Regions from separate parts of the Bradyrhizobium sp. B039 genome, predicted to be linked through region 2. Evidence: predicted binding sites of a transcription regulator. Region 2 holds the regulator's gene; the other holds the start of a gene.

Evidence for each region. Region 2 encodes PhoB, which activates phosphate uptake and scavenging genes when phosphate is short. Its sites were predicted from a motif close to TGTCATNNANCTGTCAT; they were not measured.
Region 1: the regulator PhoB is predicted to act here: its motif matches at 1,053-1,069, upstream of AAFG50_RS29370 (UDP-2,3-diacylglucosamine diphosphatase).

What each region holds. Positions count from the first base shown of each region.
Region 1 covers NZ_CP152416.1:6,167,394-6,170,889, forward strand. Annotated here, with positions in the region: gene AAFG50_RS29365 (glycosyltransferase family 1 protein) at 1-217, opposite strand, end outside; gene AAFG50_RS29370 (UDP-2,3-diacylglucosamine diphosphatase) at 217-1,029, opposite strand; gene thiD (bifunctional hydroxymethylpyrimidine kinase/phosphomethylpyrimidine kinase) at 1,246-2,046, opposite strand; gene AAFG50_RS29380 (PAS domain-containing sensor histidine kinase) at 2,358-3,496, shown strand, end outside.
Region 2 covers NZ_CP152416.1:8,463,934-8,467,429, forward strand. Annotated here, with positions in the region: gene AAFG50_RS39970 (GcrA family cell cycle regulator) at 260-769, shown strand; gene phoB (phosphate regulon transcriptional regulator PhoB) at 1,003-1,710, opposite strand; gene phoU (phosphate signaling complex protein PhoU) at 1,733-2,449, opposite strand; gene pstB (phosphate ABC transporter ATP-binding protein PstB) at 2,461-3,282, opposite strand; gene pstA (phosphate ABC transporter permease PstA) at 3,279-3,496, opposite strand, start outside.

The sequences.
Region 1 (3,496 bases), 2.3 Mb from region 2:
GCGCCGGGCGCGGCATCGCGAGCCGCACGTCGCGATAGCTCGGCATCGCGAAGGTGCGGAACGATTGCGGCGTCAGGAAATTGAACTCGACGCCAAGACCTTCGACGCCAACACCTTCAACGCTAAGCCCTTTGGCGGCGTCAGCAAGCTTGGTCAGCGTCCGAACCACACCGTTGACTTGCGGGTGCCAGGCGTCGGTCGCGACCAGGATGCGCATCAGGCGGCCCTTGCTGCCACTTGCGGCACCTGCGCGGGCTTCTGCAACTGATCCGCCCAGGTGATGATCTCGAAATGGCCGTCGTCGTGCTCGACCAGCGCGGTGCAGCTCTCCACCCAGTCGCCGCAGTTCATGTAGCGGATGCCGGCCTCGTCGCGGATCACGGCATAGTGGATGTGGCCGCAGATCACGCCGTCGGCGTCGTGACGGCGCGCTTCGGCGGCGAGCGCCTGCTCGAACGCGCCGATATAGTTGACGGCGTTCTTGACCTTCTGCTTGGCCCATTGCGACAGCGACCAATAGGGCACCTTGAACATGCGCCGGAAGAAGTTGACGAAGCGATTCATCTGGATCGCGAAGTCGTAGGCCTTGTCGCCGAGATGGGCGAGCCAGCGCGCGTTCTGCACCACGAGGTCGAAGATGTCGCCGTGGATGACGAGATAGCGCTTGCCGTCCACGCCGGTGTGGACGGTGTTCTCGACCACGTCGATGCCGCCGAAATGCGTGCCGTAATAGTTGCGCAGGAACTCGTCGTGATTGCCGGGGATGTAGATCACCTTGGCACCCTTGCGCGCCTTGCGCAAAAGCTTCTGCACGAGGTCGTTATGCGATTGCGGCCAGTGCCAGCTCGATTTCAGCGCCCAGCCGTCGACGATGTCGCCGACGAGATAGATCGTCTCGGCGTCATGGTAGCGCAGGAAGTCCAACAGAAGGTCGGCTTGTGAACCGCGGGCTCCGAGATGAACGTCGGAGATGAACAAGGTGCGAAAGCGCCTTTCAGGGCTTTCGTCACTCACATCGTAGCTTCCCATGCGACAGCCTGTAACAATATCCCGTGACAGGGGGATGACCGATTGAACCTTTGAGGCACCCTCAGATACGAATCAAACCTCGCCTCGCCCTCCCCGCGAATATCAGTCGCATGCGACAATCAGGCGACACGAAGCGGCCATGGCTGTCCGCAAAAGCCCGGTCCCCGTCGCCTTGTTGGTTAACGGCCGGGGCCGGCGCGCAGCTCGAAGCCGGCGTCAGTAAAATTTGTGAAAATGATGGATCGGCCCGTGGCCGTGGCCGACGCCGAAGCGGTCGGCAGCAGCAATCGCGGCGCTGATCCAGGCCTTGGCGTTGCGCACCGCCTGCTCGAGAGTCTCGCCCTTGGCGAGACCCGCCGCCACGGCGGAGGACAGCGAACAGCCGGTGCCATGGGTGTTCTTGGTCGCGACGCGGGGCGCGGCGAGCGCGATCGTGCTTTCGGACGTGACGAGATAGTCGATGCTCTCGGCGCCCTCGCCGTGTCCGCCCTTGATCAGGACCGCACGGCAGCCGAGCGCCAGCAACCGGCGCCCCTGGCCTTCGATCCCGGCCTCGCTGGCCGCGGCGGGCTCGCCGAGGAGAGCTGCCGCCTCCGGCAGGTTCGGCGTGATCACCGAGGCCAGCGGCGTCAGTCGCATGCGCAGGGCTTCCACGGCTTCGGACGCCAGCAGGCGGTCGCCCGATGTCGCGACCATCACGGGATCGAGCACCACATGGCGCGGCTTCCAGTGCGCCAGCGCGGCTGCGATCGCATCGATGCTGGCGGCCCGGGCCACCATGCCGATCTTCACCGCGCCGACGTCGAGATCGGAGAACACCGCATCGATCTGCGCGGTGACGAAATCAGCCGGCACCGCATGAATGCCGGTGACGCCGCGCGTGTTCTGCGCCGTCAGCGCCGTGATCGCGGAGGCGCCGTAGACGCCGAGCGCCGCGAAGGTCTTCAGATCCGCCTGGATGCCGGCGCCGCCGCTTGAATCGGAACCTGCAATGGTGAGAGCCACGGGCGTCGTCATCGCCGGATACATTGGTTTGAGAGGGACACCGCCATGCCTTGTCCTAGCGTGCCGCGGATGCGCCAGCAAGCCGGGCCGGCCGCGGGCGCCGCGACGAGCTAACCCATGCCGGTCCGGCCCCGGCGAATCAGCCGGATAAGGGCCCGGCCCGCCTTGTCGTCCCGCGAGTGTGCACATCCCGCGAAAATATGCCCTCGGCATAGCCCGGCCTTGGCGCCCATCCCGGTGAGTGAGACGTTTATTGGCGGATTCGTCCAGCGATGCCATGTTGCGGGCCGGCCCCGGCCGCAATCCTTTCGGGAAGCAATCACATGTTGGCCTACCTCGAACGTATCCTCGACTCCTCGATGCTCTCCCCGCACGGCATCTGCCTGCTCTGGGAGCCCGAGCTGATATGGCTGCATGTCGTTTCGGATGCCTGCATTGCGCTTGCGTATTTCTCGATCCCGTTTGCACTCGCGATCCTCGTCACCAAGCGGCGCGACCTCGAATTCGGGTGGGTCTTCTGGGCGTTCGCCGTCTTCATCATGGCGTGCGGCCTGACGCATGTGCTGTCAATCTACACGCTCTGGGTGCCCGTCTACGGCGTCGAGGGCATCGTCAAGGCGCTCACCGCCGTGGCGTCGGTCATCACCGCGGGAGCGCTCTGGCCGCTTCTGCCGAAGATCCTGACCATCCCCTCGCCGTTCGAGCTCCGGCAGGTCCAGGCCGCGCTCGAGGAGGAGGAGAGCAAGAACCGGGATGCGGCCCAGCTCCTCGGCCAGGTTCGTGAAGCCCAGCGCGCGCTGCGCGAGAGCATGACACGCCTCACCGCCGTGGTCGAGACCGCGGTCGACGGCGTCATCCTGTTCGACGCGCAAGCCCGCATTCTCCTGTTCAATCCCGCCTGCGAACGGTTGTTCGGCTATCGCGCCGACGAGGTCATGAATCTCGACATCGGTATGCTGATGTCCAATGAGGAGAGGCCCTCATCCACGGGTCATACGCTGCGCATCGCAACCGGGGAAGCCGCCGGTGTGCGCAAGGACGGATCGACCTTTCCGATGGATCTGTCGGTGGGCCAGGCGTGGCAGGACGGCGAGCTGATCTACGTCGGCATCGTCCACGACCTGACCACGCGCAAGCTGACCGAGCAGCAGCTCCAGCAGGCGCAGAAGATGGAGACGGTCGGCCAGCTCTCCGGCGGCATCGCCCACGACTTCAACAATCTGCTCACCGTCATCATCGGCAACGCGGAGTTTCTCAGCGAGCAGCTCAGGGCCCGTCCCGACCTCAGGCGCTTCGCCGACGACATCTGCCAGTCGGGCGAACGCGGCGCGGAGCTGACGCAGCGGCTGCTGGCGTTCAGCCGGCGCCAATTGCTGCAACCCCGCGCGATCGAGTGCCGCGAGCTCTTGACCTCCATGCACAAGCTGCTCAAGCGCACCTTGCGCGAAAACATCGAGATCAC
Region 2 (3,496 bases):
TTTCGCCACGGAACATGTGGAAGCGAGTCGGCGGACTCTTGCGCGTGAGTCACGCCATATTGTAGCGTTTGGCTTGTCAGATACGACATCTCGTGCAGTGTTTCTGATCCTCTAAGTCCTCATGTACCGGCGTAGACGTTCGGGCGTTATCGGCGCGCCCGGCGAGCCTTAAGGGATTCTGACGGCACGGGTTTTTCGAGGCTTAGGCATTCGCCGCGAGGCGCCAGGATGGCAGCCGCACGGCGAGGGAAAGGGTGCAATGACGGTTTTGACCTGGTCCGACGATCGCGTCGAGCAGTTGAAAAAGCTCTGGGAGGCCGGATTATCGGCCAGCCAGATCGCAGCCGAGCTCGGGAACGTGACCCGCAATGCCGTGATCGGCAAGGTACACAGGCTCGGCCTATCCGGCCGCGCCAAGAGCCCCTCATCGGCGGCTCCGCGGCCGCGCAAGGCGCGCCCCGCGCAGCACATGATGCGGGTGAGCCGCCCCATTGCGCGCGGCAACACCGCGCTGGCGCAGGCCTTCGAGGTCGAGGTGGAGGCCGAACCGGTCACCTACGACAACGTGGTGCCGATGAGCCAGCGGCTGTCGCTGCTGGAGCTGAACGAGGCGACCTGCCACTGGCCGGTCGGCGATCCCTCGAGCCCGGATTTCTTCTTCTGCGGCGGCAGGGCGCTGTCGGGCCTGCCCTACTGCGCGCAGCACTCGCGCGTGGCATATCAGCCCGCCGCGGATCGCCGGCGCGCACCGGCGAAGCCCTCGCGGTGAGTTTGTCGCTCTAGCTGATTGCAAAGACGGCGCCGTCACGCGATGACGGATCGACACACTCCGATGTCGTCCCGGCGAAGGCCGGGACCCATAACCACCAGCAGATGTGGTTACGGGGACACGGAGTTACCCTTGTCGCGCAAACAATTGCGCCCTGGGGTTATGGGTCCCGGCCTTCGCCGGGACGACACCGATATCGTGGCGACAGCTCGCCAAACCAACTCGCCCCTAGCTTACGTCTGCTCCGCCTTCGCAAAGCGATCATCCAGCGCGTAGCCGGCGCCGCGGACGGTGCGGATGGGATCCTGCTCGCGGCCGAGATTGAGCAGCTTGCGCAGGCGGCCGATGTGGACGTCGACGGTGCGCTCGTCGATGTAGATGTCGCGGCCCCAGACGCTGTCGAGCAGCTGCTCGCGCGAGAACACGCGGCCGGGATGCTCCAGGAAGAACTCCAAGAGGCGATATTCGGTCGGGCCGAGGTCGATCGGCCGGCCCGAGCGCGCGACGCGGCGCTTGTCGCGATCGAGCTCGATGTCGCCATAGGCCAGCACCGTGGCGAGCCGCTCCGGGCTTGCGCGCCGCAGCAGGCCCTTCACGCGTGCCAAGAGCTCCGGCACCGAGAACGGCTTGACGATGTAGTCGTCGGCGCCGGTCGCAAGACCCCGCACCCGCTCGCTCTCCTCGCCGCGCGCGGTGAGCATGATGATCGGGAGCTGCTTGGTCTCGGGCCGGGTCCGCAGCCGGCGGCACAGCTCGATGCCCGACAGGCCCGGCAGCATCCAGTCGAGTACGATCAGATCGGGGATGTGTTCCTTGAGGCGGGTGTCGGCGTCGTCGCCGCGCATCACCGTCTCCACATCATAGCCGTCGCCTTCGAGGTTGTAGCGGAGAAGCTCGGTGAGAGCTTCCTCGTCCTCAACCACCATAATGCGTGCGCCCATGGTGTCGTCGCTCCTTAAGTCTTCAGGTATTCGGGACCGTCGTGGCGAAGGTCGTCATGTCGCCCTTCGGTCGCTTGTCGGTGATCGCCTGGCCCTCGATCATGTAGAACACGGTCTCGGCGATGTTGGTGGCGTGGTCGCCGATCCGCTCGATGTTCTTGGCGCAGAACATCAGATGGATGCAGAACGAGATGTTGCGCGGATCCTCCATCATGTAGGTGAGGAGCTCGCGGAACAGCGAGGTGCAGATGGCGTCGACTTCCTCGTCGCCCTTCCACACCGCCATCGCCGCCGGCAGATCATGCGCGGCATAGGCGTCCAGCACCGACTTGACCTGCTGCTGCACGAGGTCGGTCATGTGCTCGAGGCCGCGGAACAGCTTGAGCGGATGGAAATCCGTCTCCAGCGCCGCGACGCGCTTGCCCATGTTCTTGGCAAGGTCGCCGATGCGCTCGAGATCGGTCGCAACGCGCATGGCGCCGACGATCTCGCGCAGATCGACCGCCATCGGCTGGCGGCGGGCGATGGTGAGCACGGCGCGCTCCTCGATGCGCTTCTGCAGCGCGTCGAGCTCGGTGTCGGTGGCGACGACGCGCTGGCCGAGCGCGACGTCTCGGCGGATCAGCGCGTCGACGGAATCGACGATCATGCGCTCGGCGATCCCGCCCATCTCGGCGACGAGCCGGGTGAGCTCCTGGAGGTCGGTGTCGAAGGCCTTTGCGGTATGTTCAGAACCCATGTCCCGTCTCCTCAGCCGAACCGGCCGGTGATGTAATCCTGCGTGCGCCGGTCGCTCGGCGACGTGAAGATCTTGCTGGTGTCGTCGAACTCGATCAGCTCGCCGAGATACATGAACGCGGTCTTGTCGGAGACGCGCGCCGCCTGCTGCATGTTGTGGGTGACGATCGCGATCGTGTAGTTCTCGGACAGTTCCTGGATCAGCTCCTCGACCTTGGCGGTCGAGATCGGGTCGAGCGCCGAGCAGGGCTCGTCGAACAGGATCACCTCGGGCCGCACCGCGACGGTGCGGGCGATGCAGAGGCGCTGCTGCTGGCCGCCGGAGAGCGACAGGCCGGAGGCGTTGAGCTTGTCCTTGACCTCGTTCCACAGCGCGCCGCCGCGCAGCGCCTTCTCGACGCGGTCGTCCATCTCGGACTTCGAGATCTTCTCGTAGAGGCGGATGCCGAAGGCGATGTTCTCGTAGATCGTCATCGGGAACGGCGTCGGCTTCTGGAACACCATGCCGACGCGGGCGCGCAGCAGGTTGAGGTCGAGCTTGCCGTCGAGGATGTTGGTCTGGTCGAGCATGAGCTGGCCGGTGGCGCGCTGCCCCGGATAGAGGTCGTACATCCGGTTGAAGATGCGCAGCAGGGTCGACTTGCCGCAGCCGGACGGGCCGATGAACGCGGTGACGCGGTTGGTGCCGAGCGTCAGGTTGATGTTCTTCAGCGCGTGGTGCTCGCCGTAATAGAAGTTGAGGTTGCGCACCGTCACCTTGGCCGGCGCTTCCGGCAGCAGCGGCGCCTGGGGCAGCCCACCGGCCGCGCTCATCGATACGGAAAGCTCACTCATTTTGCGGTCCTCTCGGCGCCAAGGATGCGTGCGCCAATATTCAGGGCAAGCACGGTAATCGTGATCAGCAGCGCGCCGCTCCAGGCGAGCTGCTTCCAATAGGCGTAGGGGCTCTGGACGAAGTTGTTGATGGTGACCGGCAGGTTCGCCATCGTCTTGTTCAGGCCAAGACTGAAGAACTGGTTCGACAGCGCGGTGAAGAGCAGCGGCGCGG